Regions from separate parts of the Cupriavidus sp. GW821-FHT07C08 genome, predicted to be linked through region 1. Evidence: predicted binding sites of a transcription regulator. Region 1 holds the regulator's gene; each other region holds the start of a gene.

Evidence for each region. The regulator sigma-54, encoded in region 1, starts transcription at its own class of promoters, with help from an activator protein. The targets are predictions, from matches to a motif close to TGGCANGNAANCTGCTTT.
Region 2: AC07UK_RS08160 (GTP cyclohydrolase II) is a predicted target of sigma-54. The motif match lies at 2,394-2,411, and genes of this name have one in related genera.
Region 3: AC07UK_RS08545 (ethanolamine ammonia-lyase subunit EutB) is a predicted target of sigma-54. The motif match lies at 2,309-2,326, and genes of this name have one in related genera.
Region 4: prpB (methylisocitrate lyase) is a predicted target of sigma-54. The motif match lies at 2,940-2,957, and genes of this name have one in related genera.

What each region holds. Positions count from the first base shown of each region.
Region 1 covers NZ_JBWKQZ010000012.1:122,339-126,920, reverse strand. Annotated here, with positions in the region: gene hprK (HPr(Ser) kinase/phosphatase) at 1-530, opposite strand, end outside; gene ptsN (PTS IIA-like nitrogen regulatory protein PtsN) at 611-1,066, opposite strand; gene hpf (ribosome hibernation-promoting factor, HPF/YfiA family) at 1,522-1,872, opposite strand; gene AC07UK_RS17170 (RNA polymerase factor sigma-54) at 1,921-3,402, opposite strand; gene lptB (LPS export ABC transporter ATP-binding protein) at 3,535-4,335, opposite strand; gene lptA (lipopolysaccharide transport periplasmic protein LptA) at 4,393-4,582, opposite strand, start outside.
Region 2 covers NZ_JBWKQZ010000004.1:276,834-281,415, forward strand. Annotated here, with positions in the region: gene AC07UK_RS08155 (URC4/urg3 family protein) at 1-1,101, opposite strand, end outside; gene AC07UK_RS08160 (GTP cyclohydrolase II) at 1,098-2,336, opposite strand; gene AC07UK_RS08165 (acyltransferase family protein) at 2,614-3,714, opposite strand; gene AC07UK_RS08170 (GntR family transcriptional regulator) at 4,252-4,582, opposite strand, start outside.
Region 3 covers NZ_JBWKQZ010000005.1:46,975-51,556, reverse strand. Annotated here, with positions in the region: gene AC07UK_RS08560 ((Fe-S)-binding protein) at 1-364, opposite strand, end outside; gene AC07UK_RS08555 (FadR/GntR family transcriptional regulator) at 491-1,216, shown strand; gene AC07UK_RS08550 (AI-2E family transporter) at 1,262-2,299, opposite strand; gene AC07UK_RS08545 (ethanolamine ammonia-lyase subunit EutB) at 2,503-3,885, shown strand; gene eutC (ethanolamine ammonia-lyase subunit EutC) at 3,896-4,582, shown strand, end outside.
Region 4 covers NZ_JBWKQZ010000001.1:109,955-114,536, reverse strand. Annotated here, with positions in the region: gene acnD (Fe/S-dependent 2-methylisocitrate dehydratase AcnD) at 1-538, opposite strand, end outside; gene prpC (bifunctional 2-methylcitrate synthase/citrate synthase) at 661-1,818, opposite strand; gene prpB (methylisocitrate lyase) at 1,906-2,814, opposite strand; gene prpR (propionate catabolism operon regulatory protein PrpR) at 3,096-4,582, shown strand, end outside.

The sequences.
Region 1 (4,582 bases):
CGCGAGATCAATTCCAGGCCCAGTTCGCTCTTGCCCAGGCCAGATTCGCCCATGATCAGCACGCCCATGCCCAGGATGTCGAGGAAGACCCCGTGCATGGTCACGCGCGGCGCGGAAATGCGCGACAGATACAGGCGCAGGTGGTCGATCACCGCGGCCGACGACACCGGCGTGGTGAACAGCGGCGTGGACGAGCGCGTGCAGCGCAGTTCCAGGTCGGGCGGCGGCTCCATGCCGTCGGCGATCACCAGGAAGGGCGGCTCCAGCAGGATCAGCTCGCCCATCTGGCGCTTGCGGGTCTCATCGTCCAGCCGCTGGTAATAAGTGATCTCGGGTTTGCCGAGCACCTGGATGCGGTTGGGGTGGATCAGGTTCAGGTGGCCCACCAGGTCGGCGGCGGAGGTGGCTTCGCGGGCGAACTCCACGTCGAAGGCGCGGTCCGCGCCTTCCAGGCCGGCCACCCAAGAGAGTTTGATGTCGGCTGCGTTGTCGTCGAAGATGGACTGGGAGGTGACGCCGGTGAGTTCCATGCGGTATGACTGGTGGGGCGGTTTGCGAAGCGCCTGGCGCCTGCCCGGTCTGGTGCCGGCCCGCCTGGGGGATCAGGGGATCAGGGATGCCATGCGATCAGCAGCTGATGGACGGCATCGGGCGTCGGCAGCGTGGCCAGTCCTTCGCGCATGTCGCGGTCGGAAAGCAGTTGCGCGATTTCTGACAGGATTTCCAGATGCTGCTGCGTAGCCTGTTCGGGCACCAGCAGGAAGATCAGCAGCGATACCGGCTTGCCATCCGGCGATTCGAACGGAATCGGCTCGGCCAGGCGCATGAAGGCGGCCAGCGGCTGCTTCAGGCCCTTGATGCGGCCGTGCGGGATCGCCACGCCTGCGCCCAGGCCGGTGGACCCCAGCGACTCGCGCGCGAACAGGTTGTCCGTCACGATGGCGCGCGCCACACCATGGTTGTTCTCGAAGAGGAGCCCGGCCTGCTCGAACACACGCTTCTTGCTGGTGACGCTGACGTCCAGGGTGATGTTGCCGGGTGGCAGCAATTTGGCCAAACGATTCATGGGCGATGCGCAGGATTTCAGTTAGCGGGCAGATCGTTCCGCCGGGCAGTGGGCTGGCTCCGGGCTGCCGTTGGCCTGGCCGGAGGCGTCCGGCCCATTATAGAGCAGCGACTACCCCTGTATTGTGCAGCGCAGCGGGGCAAGCCGGTGCAGAACGATACATGGTGATGCAATCGTGCCTCCGGGCCGGGAGCCGGCGCACCGATGCGGGGCGCGGCCAGGATTCCCTCTCTTTGTATGGCGCAGCATACACCTTGGCGCAGCGCTTGCGAACACTCTTGCCCATTCGGGTGAAAAGCGTTGGCTCCGGCGCCACAGCCGGGCCGCACCGCCAGTGCGGGCGCGGCATGCCGGCGGCAACCCGGAACGCGAGGGCGCAAAAAAGCCGCGCTTCGTGGCGCGGCTTGCCTGTTCAATCCTGATTCAGCAGCCCGCTGCGGGGCTGCCGGGCACGGTCATTGCTGCATTTGCGCTGCGGCCATCTGGTACTTGACCGCTTCGCGGTCGTGGCCTTGCACGCGATCCTTGTAGCGGATCACCTGACGGTCCAGCTTGTCGACGAGTGCGTCGATCGCTGCATATAGGTCTTCGTGATGCGCCTCGACAAAGATGTCCTTGCCCTTGAGATGTAGATTGATTTCCGCGTACTGACGCCGGTCCTTTTCCTTGTGGTTGTCGACAGAGAGCAGCACGCTAACGCCAATGACCTGATCGAAATGCCTGACGATTCGCTCCAGCTTCGTTTCCACGTACTCACGCAGAGGGGGCGTGATGTCCAGGTGGTGTCCACTGATCTTGAAGTTCATAGCGCTTCTCCTTCTGAAAGAGCCTCACCAGGCAGGCGGTGGGCTCGGCTACAAAGACTTGCGGAGATTGACTGCGGGGATCTTCAGGGCTTCGCGATACTTGGCAACAGTGCGGCGCGCAACAACAAAGCCTTGCTCACCCAGCAGTTCGGCAATGCGACTGTCGGAAAGGGGATTCCTAGGGTCTTCGGCTCCTATCAGTTGCTTGATCAAGGCGCGGATGGCCGTTGATGAAGCCGCGCCACCGGTTTCGGTGGACACGTGGCTGCCGAAGAAGTACTTCAGTTCGAAAGTACCCATCGGCGTTGCCATATATTTATTGGTCGTCACCCGGGAGATGGTTGACTCGTGTAAACCCAGTGTATCGGCAATCTCCCGCAAAACCAAGGGGCGCATGGCGATTTCGCCGTGACTGAAAAAGTTCTTTTGACGCTCGACAATGGCCTGCGAGACACGCAGGATTGTGTCGAACCTTTGCTGGATGTTCTTGATCAGCCAGCGCGCCTCCTGCAGCTTCTGCTGCAGCCCGGCCGTGCCGGACTCACCCTTCGCGCCACGCAGGATTTGCGCATACATATCGTTGATGCGCAGCCTCGGCATCACATCCGGATTGAGTTGCGCGATCCAGCCGCCGCCACCCTTGCGCACGAACACGTCCGGCACCACGAAGTCGGCTTCCGGACGGCTGTATGCATGGCCAGGGTAGGGCGCCAGCGAGCGGATCAGTTCGTGTGCGGACTTCAGTGCCACTTCATCGACCTGCAGCGCTTTCTTCAGCCGCGTGTAGTCGCGTACTGCGAGCAACTCCAGGTGGTTGGTAACGATGTTCAGCGCCAGTTCGCGCTGCGGGTGCGTCAGGCGCCGCAACTGCAGGGCCAGGCATTCGGCGGCGTTGCGCGCGCCCACGCCGGGCGGGTCGAAGCTCTGCAGCAGCGTGAGGATGGCGTGGACTTCGTCGATCTCGAATTCGAGTTCTTCCGGCAACTCCGTGCAGATCTCTTCAAGCGACGCGCTCAGGTAGCCATCGTCGTCGAGCGATTCGATCAGGAAGATGGCCAGGCCCTTGTCGCGCGCCGAGATCTTCAGCGGCGTGAGCTGTTCCATCAGGTACTCGCGCAGCGTGGGCTCGGCTTCGCGCAGCTGCATCGGCGTTTTTTCGTCCTCGTCGCCCTGAGGGCGGCGGGCAAAGTCGTCCAGGCTCCAGTCGCCGCTGCCATAGTCGTCGCCGTTGCCGCTGTCGCCATAGCTGTCATCGTCACCCGCGCCGTCGGCGCGGGCCTCGCCATTGCCCTGGGGCTCTGCCGGGGCGGGCGCCGGTGCGCTCTGCAGGTTGACCGAGCCATCGGCCGCCACGCGCAGCGGGCTTTCGATCCAGTCGTTCTCGCGCTCGAGCAGCGGGTTTTCCGTCAGCGCCTGTTCGACCTCTTGCTGCAGTTCCAGCGTGGAGAGCTGCAGCAGCCGGATCGACTGCTGCAGTTGCGGGGTCAGGGCCAGATGCTGGGAAAGACGGAGCTGTAGCGACGGTTTCATGCGAGCTATTCTATGCGCATCTTTCCGTTGTTGGAACGGAAATTGCTATCGCTTTTGCGGTCCGATCGCCGCTGGCTGTGGGAGGGCCCACGCGCGCGCGAAGAGGCCTGCCGCCCCGGGCAGGCCGCTAAATCACATGCGGAAGTTCTCGCCCAGGTAGACGCGCCGCACTGCGTCATTGGCGATGATTTCTTCGGGCTGGCCCGCGGCCAGCACCGTGCCTTCGCTGATGATGTAGGCGTGGTCGCAGATGCCGAGCGTCTCGCGCACGTTGTGGTCGGTGATCAGCACGCCGATATTGCGTGCCTTGAGGAAGCTGACGATGCGCTGGATCTCGCCCACGGCGATCGGGTCCACGCCGGCGAAGGGCTCGTCCAGCAGGATGAAGCGCGGTGACGACGCCAGCGCGCGCGCGATTTCCACGCGGCGGCGCTCGCCGCCCGACAGCGACAGCGCCGGGTTGTTGCGCAGGTGCGCGATCTGCAGGTCGTCGAGCAGCGAATCCAGGCGGCGCTCAATCTCGGTCTTGGGCAGTGGCTTGCCGTTGCTCACCTGAAGCTCCAGTACCGCGCGGATGTTCTCTTCGACGTTGAGCTTGCGGAACACCGAGGCTTCCTGCGGCAGGTACGACAGCCCCATGCGCGCGCGCTCGTGGATCGGCAGGCCGCTGATGTGGTCGCCGTCGAGCACGATATCGCCTTCGTCCAGCGCCACCAGGCCCACGATCATGTAGAACGAGGTGGTCTTGCCCGCGCCGTTAGGCCCGAGCAGGCCGACCACCTCGCCGCTCTTCACGTCGAGCGAGACGTCCTTGACCACCGTGCGCGAGCCATAGCGCTTCTTCAGGTGGCGCACGACCAGCGTGCTGCCGCCGGGAAGGACGGTGGAGGCTTCGACGGAAGGCTTGTCGGCGATGGTTGCGGTATCGGTCATTGGCACAGTCTGGCGTTCAGGCGTTTCTGGCGCGGGCAGGCAAGCCGGCGCCAGGCGTCAGGGTTTGTTGGCAGGCGCGGGCGCCGGCTTCAGGTCCAGCGGCGAGCCGATGTTGCCCGTGGCGCCGGTCTTCTGGTCCTGGCGCGGCGACAGCACCGCGCGCACGCGGCCGGACGGATTGGCGGCGGCGGCGTCGCCACTGCCGCCGCCGGCGGCCGTGTAGAACTCCTTGCGGCTGTCGTAGGTC
Region 2 (4,582 bases), on a different contig from region 1:
CGCATGCGGCACGGCGGCAAAGCCGGGGTCGCGCGGCACCATCAGCTCGAAGTCGTAGAGCAGGCCGCCGTTGCGGTATTCGGGAAGGCCCGTCAGCGCATCCAGCCCGGTCACGGTCAGGCCGGCGTCTTCCAGCGGCTCCAGCAGCGAATAGGTCAGCCATTGCGTGAGCTTGTGGAACGGCACCAGCCCGCCAGGCGCGGCCGGATGCCGCCAGCAGTCGCCCAGCGACACGCCTTCGACAATGATCCGCCCCGGCCATACCGGCCCCAGGCCAACCAGCAGCGTACGCAGCAGGAAGCCGGCGTCGAGCTGCCCGTTGACCGCATGCGCCTTCAGGTAGTCGTACAGGTTGCCCAGCCGCGCCGGCCGGCCGAACAGCGCCGGGGTCGCCTCCATCACCTCGCCCAGGCGGCGCAGCAGGCCGGCGCGGCCTTCCAGCCCCACCAGCGGGTTGTGCTGCGCGACCTGGAAGGCGTGGGCGATGCTGTCGGCATCGATGCGCTGCAGCCGCTCGGCGTCCGCGCGCAGCGGATCGCCCGGCGCGGCCGAGAAGCCGCCACGCGCGAACAGGACGAAGCTGGCCACGCCCAGCCCTTCCGAGCGCGTCAGCACCAGATCGCTGGCCGGATCGCGGTAACGCCAGTCAGGGCCGGCGCCGGCATCCAGCAGTACGCTTGGAATCACCAGGTCGATGCCGATGCGGGCGCGCTCCTCGCGGTGCTCGGGCCCGCTCAGCGCGGCACGCTCGCACAGCACCTGCCAGCGGTCCGCGCGCTGGTCGACGGCGCCGCTTTCAAAATGGCGCCAGCGGCTGTGGTACGGCACCTGCAGGTCCGGATAGCGCTGGCGGATGGTGCTGGCGACATAGTCGGCAATGGCATGCACGCGGTCCGGATGCCAGGTGAAAAGCTCGGACGCGCCGCTGGCCACGTGTTCGGTGACCGCCGCGCAATGCGTGCGCACCGCCTCGGCACACAGCAGCGCCGAAGCGGGATGCCCTTCCGGCACCGGGCTCAGCCAGCCGGCACCCGGCCGCATCTCGTTACCTGTGCCCTGGCGGTCCATGCCGGGCTTGCCATCCTCGGGAAACATCGTCATTCGTTCAACCCCCTGCCCTTTGCCAGGGCCAGTTCGTTCGCATCCGGCGGCGTGTAGTGCGTAAAGTAGCCGGCGGCCACCTTGGCATCGATCTCGACACGGGCATCGGCGGGGATCAGGGCCTCGGGGATGGCCACCTGCTCGACCACCTCGATGCCCTGCGCCACCAGCGCGCCATGCTTCATGTTGCTCATCGACGCCCAGCGGTCGATGCGGCGGATGCCCAGCCAGTGGAACACATCCGGCATCAACTCCTGGAAACGCATGTCCTGCACGCCTGCCACGCATTCGGTGCGGGCAAAGTAAGTCTCGGCACGGTCGCCGCCCACCTGCCGCTTGCGGGCGTTGTAGACCAGGAACTTGGTCACCTCGCCCAGCGCGCGGCCCTCCTTGCGGTTGTAGACCACCAGCCCGACACCGCCCTGCTGCGCCATCTCGATGCACACCTCGATGCCATGTGCCAGATACGGCCGGCAGGTACAGATGTCTGACCCGAACACATCCGATCCGTTGCATTCATCGTGCACGCGGCACGCCACGCGGGTCTCGGGCTTGCCCAGCTGGCTGACGTCGCCGAAGAAATACAGCGTCATGCCGCCGATGGGCGGAAGGAACACCTTCAGGTCCGGCCGCGTCACCAGTTCCGGGAACATGCCGCCGGTCTGCTCGAACAGGCTGCGGCGCAGCACGCTTTCCTTGATGCCGAAACGGGCCGCCAGCCCGGGCAGGTACCACACCGGGTCGACCGCCGCCTTGGTCACGCGCACGTCGCCATTGGCATGGAGGATGTCGCCGTCGGGCTTGAGGCGGCCAGCCGCAATGGCAGACACCAGCTCCGGCATGTTGATATGCGCGCGGGTGACGGCGATGGTCGGGCGGATATCCACGCCGGCCGCGATGCGGTCGGCAAAGACGGTGGACACCAGGTGCCCCCAGGGATCCAGCGAAACTATCTTCTCCGGATCGCCCCACTGCGGATGCGGGCCGATGGCCTCCGCCGGCGCGGTATCGGTCAGGTCGGTGCGATGGTCGCGCTGCAACGCGCCCGCGGCAACCGCCAGGGCCCGGTAGATGGCGTAGGCGCCAGCATGAGTGCCGATCACATTGCGCTGTGCCGGATTCGCCAGGCTGGCGATGACCGGCCCGCGCTCGGCCGCCGTGGGGGCGCCCCAGTGGATGGGCTCGGCCGGCTTGTCGCGGCGTGCGTGTGAGGTGAGGACGATATGGTCGGACATGGCACCCTCGGTTCCCGATGGAATCCTGACCAAATGGTCAGGTTTACGATTCCATACTAGGCAACCTTTGTGCCATCGCCCAATGCCCGTTTACGCGAGTGTTGCGGCGATGTGTGTGGCGCCGAACGCAAGTCCGCGCTGGCGGCATGCACGCATCGCGTGCCGGCGGCGGGACATCGCGGGTGCATACGCACCAACAAAAGGCGCGCACGGCCATGCTGGCACGGCGCCGTCCGGGCCAATCCGTGCCGCCGCTGCGCGGCAATGCCTGCAAGCATTACACGCTTTGCCGGCCGGCGGGGTCGCGGCCGTTGCCCAGCAGCGCACGCAGCGCCGCCAGCGGCTGGGCGCTTTCGATGTAGCGATAGAACAGCACGCCGGCCACATTGCTGAGCCCCCACGCGGCAACCATGCCGAGCGCGTTCAGCACCGGCTGGCCCGGCGCCAGGTTCGTCACCAGCGCGTTGACCAGCAGGCAAACCGGAAAGTGAACCAGGAACACCGAATAGGAAATGCGCCCGAAGAAGCCGACCACGCGCGCCCGCGGCCAGCGCTCCAGCCAGCCGCCGCGGCGCGCCACCGCCAGCAGCAGCGCAGTGGCGAGCGCCACCGCGATGCGCAGCCGGAAATCCACCGCCAGCGCCGCCAGCGCCACCGCGCCGATGAGCAGCAGCGGCAACACTGGGCGGCCGGGGTTGGACGCCCAGTAGGCCAGCGCCCCCATGCCATAGGCGCCGAAGAAGTAGACGGCCCAGATATCCCACGCGGCATCGCGGTTGAACCAGAACAGCGACGCGACCGCCACCAGCGCCACGATGCCGATGCTGGCCCCGGCACCCGCCGGCGCTTTCCCGCCCGCCACGGCGCGCGCGGCCCACAGCGCGCCCAGCAGCAGCGCAAACAGCTGCAGGTCGATAGCCACGTACCAGACCCCGGCCGAGAGCGCATCGACATCGAGCACGTTATGCAGCAGCGTCACGTGCGCCAGGAACTGCAGCAGGCCGGGCGGCGCGGGGATCGAGTCGTGCACCATCCAATGGCGCGCCAGGGCGGCACCGGCAATGCTGAGCAGCAGCGCCGCGGCAAAGGGCACCACCAGCTTCTGGTAGCGCCGCCACAGCACCAGCAGCGGATGCTGGCGGATCTCCAGCCGGCCATGCGGCGCCAGGCTGCGCGCGGCGAGAAAGCCGCTGATCACCAGGAAGACCTGCACGGCGATGCGGGCGTAGTCGTACAGCCAGTCCACCAGCCCCGGGGCCAGCCGATACGCGGTATCGGACATCGGGCCATAGAAGGCCAGGTGATGGAGCACGATCAACTGGGAGCTGACCGCTTTCAGGGCGTCGATGCAAGGCAGGCGCGACGGACGAGGGCTCATTGTTATAGGAATGCTGCAATTGCCACGGAAGGCGCGATTCTACCTGCTTGCACCGGCTCCAATATGGCGCATACGCCACTACCTATAGATTCGTTACACACTGCCCCCGCTTGTTGCGAGTTTGCAGGCACATGGCTTCATGTCTTGACTAGCAGCGCCTCTAAAGATCTCCCCCGCCAGGTCGCCACTACACTTGACCAGCCTCCCGCGCCAGCCCTATGCGCCGGTAGCCTAAGCTAGAGGCTTAGGATTGCCACCTGGGGCCCGCTTATGCAACACCGCACGCTCTTCCCCCGAACCGGTCACGCCTTCCGTTGCGGCTTAGCTGAGTGCTCCCTCATCGCCCTTCTGGCCTCGGCCCTGGCGGGATGCGAGGGAGTCCCGCGGGATACCGCAGCAACACCGCCACCGCCCCGTCAGCCGATTACGTCCAGCGACGACGTGTACCCCGCGCCGACCACGGTGCGCGACACGCGACCTGCGGCACGCACTCCGTAGGCGGCATTTGCCGGCCGCGCCCCAGCAACCGCGGCCTGATTAGCCGGCCGAGCGCTGCAAGCGCATTGATACCGAAAAGCTGTCCGCGGGATGCACCGTCACCGAGACTTCGAACGTCTCGCCCGCCGCATCCATATAGCGCCGCACGATCTTCAGCGCCGCGGCGCCAGGCTCCAGCCTGAGCGCGTCAGCGACGCGCCCGTCGCTGACGGCAACCGCGCGCACATCCTGGTAGATCTCCGCGATCTGCCGGTCATAGCGTGACTCGATCAGTGAACTGACCAGCGTGTCGGGCGACTCCCGCACCATGTCGCCGATCTCCGCATAGGCAGGATCCACGTAGACATCGGTCCACGCCATCGGCGTGCCG
Region 3 (4,582 bases), on a different contig from region 1:
CATAGATGCGCCCGGCCAGTTCCAGTGCCTTGGGGCCGGCCACCGGATCGTCGGCAAAGAGCTGCGGCCAGTGGTGGCGCATCATGCCCGCGCACGAGCCCGACGGCACGATTACCGGCCACGGCTGGCTGAACAGGTCGAGCTGGGCGCGCGCCACCGCCCGGGCCGCGTCGGGCTTGCCGCTGCTGTAGGCGGGCTGGCCGCAGCAACTCTGGCCGCGCGGGAAGTGCACGGTGAGCCCTTCACGTTCAAGCAGCCGCACGGCGTCGAGGCCGGCCTGCGGCACGAACATGTCCACCAGGCAGGTGGCAAACAGGTAGGCCTGCGCGGGGGCAGGGCCGGTGGGGTACTGACGATCCTTCATGTCTCGCTCCGGACGTGCTGGGGTCGCACGTTTCGGCGCATAATTCCCGCTTCTGCGCGGCGGTACAAATTGGTTGGACCAATCTGCCCGGCGACCCGCGCAAGCTCAGGAGCGAGGACATACGGCATGACGGCAGCGGCAGCAAGGCACGGGCGCACCCGCGGACGCGTGGAGTCGGTCATGCGCCGGATCGAGACCGCGCTGCTCGACGGCACTTGGCCGCCCGGCACGCGGCTGCCGGCCGAGCGGGTGCTGGCCGGGCAATACGAGGTGGCGCGCAACACCGTGCGCGAGGCGATCCAGCGCCTGGCCGCGCGCGGCCTGCTGCAGAGCCGGCGCGGTGCCGGGGTTTACGCCACCGACCAGCTGCGCGCCGGCATTGCCTCGCCCTGGGGCCAGCTGGTGGCCGACCACCCCGCGCTGCGCGACGACATCCTGGAGTTCCGCCGCGTGCTGGAGGGCGCGACCGCGTATTTTGCGGCGCTGCGCGCGGATGCCGCTGACGTGAAGCGCATCCGCGCCCTGATGGCTGAACTGGAACGCGCGCGCGCCGCCGACGACAAGCAGGCGGAGGCCGACGCCGATGCGCAGCTGCATGACGCCATCGCCCAGGCCTCGCACAACACCATGTTCCTGCACCTGCATACCAGCGTGATCGGCATGCTGCGCGAGCACATCACCATCAACGGCACCGGCCTGCGCGAACAGGACGACGGCGCCTCAGACCTGCTGTTGCTGCAGCACCGCACGCTGTGCGATGCGATTTGCACGCGCCGCCCGGAAGAGGCGCGCACCGCCATGCAGACCCATATCGACTTCGTGCGCAGCCGGGTGGAGCAGGACGGCGCCTGAACCGGCATTGGTCCTACCACCGCTGCGGCATGCCGGCCGCGGCACTCAGATCAGCCCGGCGCCGGCCAGCTCCCGCTTCAGGTAGGCGTAGAAGATCGGTCCGGCGATCACGCCCGGGATGCCGAACAGCGTTTCCATCAGCAGCATCACCGTCAGCAGTTCCCACGCCGCGGCCTGGATGCGCGCACCGATGATGCGTGCGTTCAGGAAGTACTCCAGCTTGTGGATCACCACCAGGAACACCAGCGACGCCACCGCGATCGGCAGCGACACCGACAGCGAGGCCACCACGATGGCGGTGTTGGAAATCAGGTTGCCCAGCACCGGCAGCAGCCCGGCCACGAAGGTGATCACCAGCAGCGTCTTGGTCAGCGGCAGGTGCACGCCAAAGAGCGGCAGCACCAGCAGCAGGTAGATCGCCGTCAGCACGGTGTTGATGGTCGAGATTTGGATCTGCGCGAAGATGAACTGCGAGAACGCCTGCTGCAGCGTGCGTGCGCGCGCCACCAGCGCCGCGGCCAGCGGCCGGCGGTTGGGCCGCGCCACCGCGCGGTACAGCGCCACCATCGCGCCGATCACCAGCCCGATCAGGATATGCACCAGCGTGCGCAGCACCTCGGCACCCAGCTTCTGCGCCATCGCGGCATGCTCGCGCAGCGTCTCGATCAGCGTGTTGGCCAGCTCGTCCACGCCGTTGGGCAGCGCATCGCTGAGCCACGGCGGCATCTGCCCGCGCGAGCGGTCGATGATGTCGGCCACATGGTTGAGCAGCCCGTCCAGGGTATTGCCCTCGCCACTGACAAAGCGCACCAGCAGCCAGCCCGCCAGCGTCAGCGCCAGCAGGATCAGCGCCGACAGGATGGCCACGGCCAGGGCGTCGTGGCGCTGGTTCAGGCGCTTCAGGCGCGGCGCCAGCACGTCCACCAGCGAGTACAGCAGCAGCCCGGACAGCAATGCAGCCACCAGGTTGGCGTGGAGCACGGTCCAGAGCGCCAGGGCGGTCAGCAGGTAGGCGACGGTGCCGACGCTGTACCACGCGGCCGGCAGCAGGCGCGGGGTGGTGGTCGGGTCGGGGTCTTTCATCGGGGTCTCCGGCATGCAATTTGCTCAAATTTATTCTGAATTCTCGCCGATCCAGATGTTGTTCCTGGGTCAGGCTGTGTGCGCTGAGGCGATGTTGGCTTCGCGGCACACGCAAAGGCTGTCTATATTAGGGGGAATCGTGCCCGGCAAGGCGCCTGGCGCACCGCTGTCATCGTTTTCCCCAGAGCCCAGGAACGGAACGCATGGCCTACACCCACACCATCGGCACCCACCGCCACGTCTTTGCCGACCTGCGCACGCTGCTGGCCCGGGCCAGCCCGGCGCGTTCCGGTGACGCGCTGGCGGGCGTTGCCGCGGCCAGCGAGCAGGAGCGGATGGCCGCGCGGCTGGCGCTGGCAGAGGTGCCGCTCAAGCAGTTCCTGACCGAGGCGCTGGTGCCGTATGAGGAAGACGAGGTCACGCGCCTGATCCTGGACCGGCACGATGGCGCGGCCTTTGCCGCCATCGGTGCCACCACCGTGGGCGACCTGCGCAACTGGCTGCTGCTGCATGAGACCGACAGCGCCACGCTGGCGCGGGTGGCGCCGGGCATCACCCCGGAGATGGCCGCCGCGGTCAGCAAGCTGATGCGCAACCAGGACCTGGTGGCAGTGGCGCGCAAGTGCCAGGTGGTGACGCGATTTCGCAGCACGGTGGGGCTGCCGGGCCGGCTCTCGGTGCGGCTGCAGCCCAACCACCCGACCGACGATCCCAAGGGCATTGCCGCGTCGATCATCGACGGGCTGCTCTATGGCTGCGGCGATGCCACCATCGGCGTCAACCCGGCTTCGGACAACCTGGGCGCCATCGTGTCGCTGCTGCGCATGATCGATGAGCTGCGCAGCCGCTTCGACATCCCCACGCAATCCTGCGTGCTGACCCATGTCACCAACACGCTGCGCGCGATCGGGCAGGGCGCGCCGGTGGACCTGGTGTTCCAGTCGGTGGCCGGCAGCGAGCGCGCCAATGCGGCCTTTGGCATCAGCCTGTCGCTGCTGGCCGAGGCGCACGATGCCGCGCAGGCGCTCGCGCGCGGCACCGTTGGCGACAACCTGATGTACTTCGAGACCGGGCAGGGCAGCGCGCTGTCGGCCAATGCGCACCATGGCGTCGACCAGCAGACCATGGAGGCGCGCGCCTACGCGGTGGCGCGCGCGTTCTCGCCGCTGCTGGTCAATACGGTGGTGGGCTTTATCGGTCCCGAATACCTGTACGATGGCAAGCAGATCATCCGCGCCGGGCTGGAAGACCACTTCTGCGGCAAGCTGATGGGGGTGCCGATGGGCTGCGACGTCTGCTACACCAACCATGCCGAGGCCGACCAGGACGACATGGACACGCTGCTGACGCTGTTCGGCGTGGCCGGCATCAATTTCATCATGGGCGTGCCCGGTGCCGACGACATCATGCTGAACTACCAGAGCACCTCGTTCCACGATGCGCTGTACCTGCGCGAGGTGCTGGGGCTGCGCCCCGCGCCGGAGTTCGAGGCCTGGCTGCAGCGCATGGGCATTGCCGATGCCAGCGGCAGGCTGCTCGAGCCCGCCGCGCGCCAGCCGCTGCTGCAGATGGCCCACAGCCTGTAAGGTGCAGCCGATGACGGCCAGACGCCCGCCTCCCGCCGCTCCTGCCAACGCCGATGCCGAGGCCGACCCGTGGCAACGCCTGCGCCAGTTCACGCGCGCGCGCGTAGCGCTGGGCCGTACCGGCCACAGCCAGACCACCGATGCGGTGCTGGCCTTCGGGCTGGCCCATGCGCAGGCGCGCGATGCGGTGCACCTGCCGCTGGACGTGGGCGCGGTCACCGCGGCGCTGGATGCGGCGGGGGTACAGAACCTAGCCGTGCACAGCGCGGCGCCGGACCGCGCGCACTACCTGCGGCGCCCCGACCTGGGCCGGCGCCTGGACGATGCCAGCCGCGCGCGGCTGGCCGCGGCGCGGCCGGGCGCGGCGCCCGATGTGGTGTTCGTGGTTGCCGACGGCCTGTCCGCGCTGGCCACGCAGACGCACGCGCTGCCGTTGCTCGATGCCACCCGCGCGCGCTTGCCGCCGACATGGCGCATCGGCCCGGTGGTGGTGGCCGAGCAGTCGCGCGTGGCGCTGGGCGACGAGATCGGCGAGCTGCTTGGCGCGCGCCAGGTGGTGATGCTGATCGGCGAACGGCCGGGCCTGAGCTCGCCCGACAGCCTTGGCATCTACCTGACCCATGCGCCGCGCACGGGCCGCACCGATGCCGAGCGCAACTGCATCTCCAACGTGCGCCCCGAAGGCCTGCCGTATGCG
Region 4 (4,582 bases), on a different contig from region 1:
TCTTCTCCAGGTTGATCTGGTGCATGATGCCGTTGCCCGGCGGGATCACGTCGACGTTCTTGAACGCCTGCTTGGTCCAGTCGATGAAATGGAAACGGTCTTCGTTGCGGCGGTCTTCGATGGCGCGGTTCTTGGCGAAGGCATCGGGATCGAAGCCGCCGCACTCCACCGCCAGCGAGTGATCGACGATCAGCTGCACCGGCACTACCGGGTTGACCTTGGCGGGGTCGCCGCCCTGGTCGGCAATGGCGTCGCGCAGGCCGGCCAGGTCCACCAGCGCGGTCTGGCCCAGGATGTCATGGCACACCACGCGCGCGGGGAACCACGGGAAATCGAGGTCGCGCTTGCGCCCGATCAGCTGCTTCAGTGAATCCGTCAGCGTGGCGGGATCGCAGCGGCGCACCAGGTTTTCTGCCAGCACGCGCGACGTGTACGGCAGCTTGTCGTAGGCACCCGGCTGGATTGCCTCGACCGCGGCGCGCGCGTCAAAGTAATCCAGCTTGGTGCCCGGTAGCGGTTTGCGGTTTGCAGAATTCATGGTGTAGGGAAATCAATATAGGTATGAAAAAGGGGTAGTGGTCCCATGTCAGCGACCAACTACCCCCTTGCCCGCAGGCCCGGATCAATGCAACCCGACGCGGAGCAAACCGGCAGCCGGTCTTACTTGCGATCCTTCAGCGGCACGAACTTCAGGTTCTCCGGGCCGGTGTAGTTGGCACTCGGGCGGATGATCTTGTTGTCGATGCGCTGCTCGATGATGTGCGCGGCCCAACCGGACGTGCGCGCGATCACGAACAGCGGCGTGAACATCGCCGTCGGCACGCCCATCATGTGGTAGCTCACCGCGCTGAACCAGTCCAGGTTCGGGAACATCTTCTTGATGTCTCCCATCACCGTTTCCAGGCGCTCGGCGATGTCGAACATCTTCATCGAGCCGGCGTCCTTCGACAGCCTCTTCGCCACGTCCTTGATCACCTGGTTGCGCGGGTCGCTGATGGTGTACACCGGGTGGCCGAAGCCGATCACGACTTCCTTGTTCTCGACGCGGCGGGTGATGTCGGCCTGCGCCTCGTCCGGGTTGTCGTAGCGCTTCTGGATCTCGAACGCGACTTCATTGGCGCCGCCGTGCTTGGGGCCGCGCAGCGCGCCGATGGCGCCGCTGATCGACGAGAACATGTCCGAGCCCGTGCCGGCGATCACGCGGGCGGCGAAGGTCGAGGCGTTGAATTCATGCTCGGCGTACAGGTTGAGCGAGGTGTTCATGGCGCGCTCCCACAGTGCCGACGGCTTCTCGCCGTGCAGCAGGTGCAGGAAGTGGCCGCCGATGGAGTCATCGTCGGTTTCCACCTCGATACGGCGGCCGTTGTGGCTGTAGTGATACCAGTACAGCAGCATCGAGCCGAGGCTGGCCATCAGGCGGTCGGCGATGTCGCGCGCGCCCGGGGTGTTGTGGTCTTCCTTCTCCGGCAGCACGGTGCCCAGCACCGACACGCCGGTGCGCATCACGTCCATCGGGTGGGCGCTGGCGGGCACCCATTCGAGCGCGGCCTTCACATTGGCGGGCAGGCCGCGCAGGCTCTTGAGCTTGGCCTTGTAGGCGGCCAGTTCGGATTTGGTCGGCAGCTTGCCGTGCACCAGCAGGTGGGCGATTTCCTCGAACTCGCAGGTCTCGGCGATGTCGAGGATGTCGTAGCCGCGGTAGTGCAGGTCGTTGCCGGTGCGGCCAACGGTGCACAGCGCGGTATTGCCGGCGGTCACGCCCGACAGGGCGACGGATTTCTTGGGCTTGGGAGTGACGAGCGGTTGCGCTTCGGACATCTGGGTCTCCTTTGTTTGATGCCTGGTATTGCCTGTCTGTTGTCGTGCAAGCGGCCGGGACATAGCCCGGCCGTGCGTGAGTCTTGCTTACTTGCCCTTGCCTTGTGCGAAGAGCGCGTCCAGCTTCTGCTCGAAGTCATGGTAGCCGATGCTCTCGTAGAGCTCGGCGCGGGTCTGCATGGTATCGACCACGTTCTTCTGCGTGCCGTCGCGGCGGATGGCCGCGTAGACGTTCTCCGCCGCCTTGTTCATGGCGCGGAAGGCCGACAGCGGGTACAGCACCATCGACACGCCGGCGCCGCCGAGTTCTTCGGTGGTGAACAGGGGCGTGGCACCGAATTCGGTGATATTGGCCAGCACCGGCACCTTCACCGCATCGACAAACTTGCGGTACATGGCCAGGTCGGTCATGGCTTCCGGGAAGATGGCGTCGGCGCCGGCTTCCACGCACGCGACGGCGCGCTCGATGGCCTTGTCCAGGCCTTCGACGGCGAGCGCGTCGGTGCGGGCCATGATGACGAAGTTCTCGTCGGTGCGGGCGTCGACGGCGGCCCTGATGCGGTCGACCATTTCACCCTGCGTGACGATTTCCTTGTTGGGGCGGTGGCCGCAGCGCTTGGCGCCGACCTGGTCTTCGATGTGCATGGCCGCCGCGCCGAACTTGATCAGCGACTTGGTGGTGCGGGCCACGTTGAAGGCCGAGGCGCCGAAGCCGGTGTCGACGTCCACCAGCAGCGGCGTGTCGCACACGTCGGTGATGCGGCGGATATCGGTCAGCACGTCATCCAGGTTCGAGATGCCCAGGTCCGGCAAGCCCAGCGAGCCGGCCGCAACGCCGCCGCCCGACAGGTAGATGGCGCGGTAGCCGGCGCGCTTGGCCAGCAGGGCATGGTTGGCATTGATGGTGCCGACTACCTGCAGCGGATGCTCGTCGGCAAGCGCCTGGCGGAAGCGGGCGCCAGCGGAGCGCGCGAGGTCGGAAGCGGAGTAGGTCATGGCGTATGCGTTGGTGAACAGGACGGGCCTAATACTGCAAGGGGTGTGCCAAGCCTTTGGGCGGGCCCACGGAAAATCCGCCAGCCCTTGTCAGCGCTGGGCTGGCGGGTAGGGCGGCTGGCCTCGACGCCGATTTCATGTCATCTTTTCAGCACAATTGAATTTCAAAATCACAAGTTTGGAATTCAAAGTTGAAATCCGGGGCTGCGTGGCGGACAATGTGCCAGCACTGTACGCCTGTTCGTCCCGGGTTTCACCACGCATTCTTTCCGCATCGCACCATGGCTCCTCCCGTTTCCACGCAAGCCCGTCCGCGCATCTGGGCCATCGGCATCAGCCGCCTGGCACGCGCCTTCGCCGACCTGATTCCGGCCTACGCCGACCGGGCCGAATTTCGCATCGTCGGCAAGGGTTTCGAGGCCGCCGCCAGCGCCGTGGCGCGCGAGGCGCGCGAGGGCCGGCTCGACGTGGTGGTGGCGGGCGGCTCCAACGGCGCCTACCTGCGCCAGCACGTGGATGTGCCGGTGGTGCTGGTCAAGGTCACGGGCTTTGACGTGATGAGCGCGCTGGCCACCGCGCGGCGCATCTCGCCGCGGGTGGCGCTGGTCACGCACGCGTCGACGTATGCCGAGGTGGATGAATTCGTGCGCGCGTTCTCGCTGTCGGTCCCGGCCTATACCTACCTGACCGAGGACGACGCCGTAGCGCGCGTAAAGGCGCTCAAGCAGGAGGGCATCCAGGTCGTGGTCGGCCCCGGCCTGGTGACCGACCTGGCCGATCGCTATGGCCTGACCGGCGTGTTCCTGTACTCCGGCAACTCGGTGCGCATGGCGCTGGAGGACGCGATCGAGGCCGCGCGCCTGCGCCGCATCGAAGCCACCCGGCGCGACTACGTCAACACCATCCTGGCGCACCTGAACGAGGGCGTGGCGGCGGTGGATGCCGAAGGACGCATCCAGTCGTTCAACCCGGCGATGGAGCGTTTTCTCGGCACTTCCGTCGCCGCCGCGGTCGGGCGCAAGCTGCAGACGCTGGCGCCAAACCTGGCACTCGAAGGCGTGATGCAGAGCGGCGACAAGGAACTGGAAGCGATCCACAAGCTCGGCGACAAGATGGTGGTGGTCAACCGCATCCCCATCATCGGCGAGGCCGGCACCACCGGCGCGGTGCTGACCATCCAGGACGCCAGCGCGATCCAGCGCGTGGACCGCAACCTGCGCTCGCGCGCCCGCACGCGGCCGGCCGGGGTGCGCTACAGCCTGGACGACCTGGCCGGCACCTCCGCGGCCATGACCGAGCTGCGCGAGCTGGCGCGGCGCTACGCGGCGGTGGATTCCACCGTGCTGATCGGCGGCGAGAGCGGTACCGGCAAGGAGGTGCTGGCGCAGGGCATGCACGACGCCAGCCCGCGCCGCGCCTTCCCGTTCGTGGCGGTCAATTGCGCGGCCTTCCCCGAGGCGCTGCTGGAGAGCGAGCTGTTCGGCTACGAAGAGGGCGCTTTTACCGGCGCGCGCCGCGGCGGCAAGGCCGGTCTGTTCGAGTCGGCCCACAACGGCACGCTGTTCCTCGACGAGGTGGGCGACATGCCGTCCGCGCTGCAGACGCGCCTGCTGCGCGTGCTGCAGGAAAAGCAGGTGCTGCCGATCGGCGGCCTCGACGCCGTACCGGTCAACGTGCGCGTGATCGGCGCCACCCACCGCGACCTGGCCGCGATGGTGCGCGATGGCTCATTCCGGCAGGACCTGTACTACCGCCTCAATATCCTGCG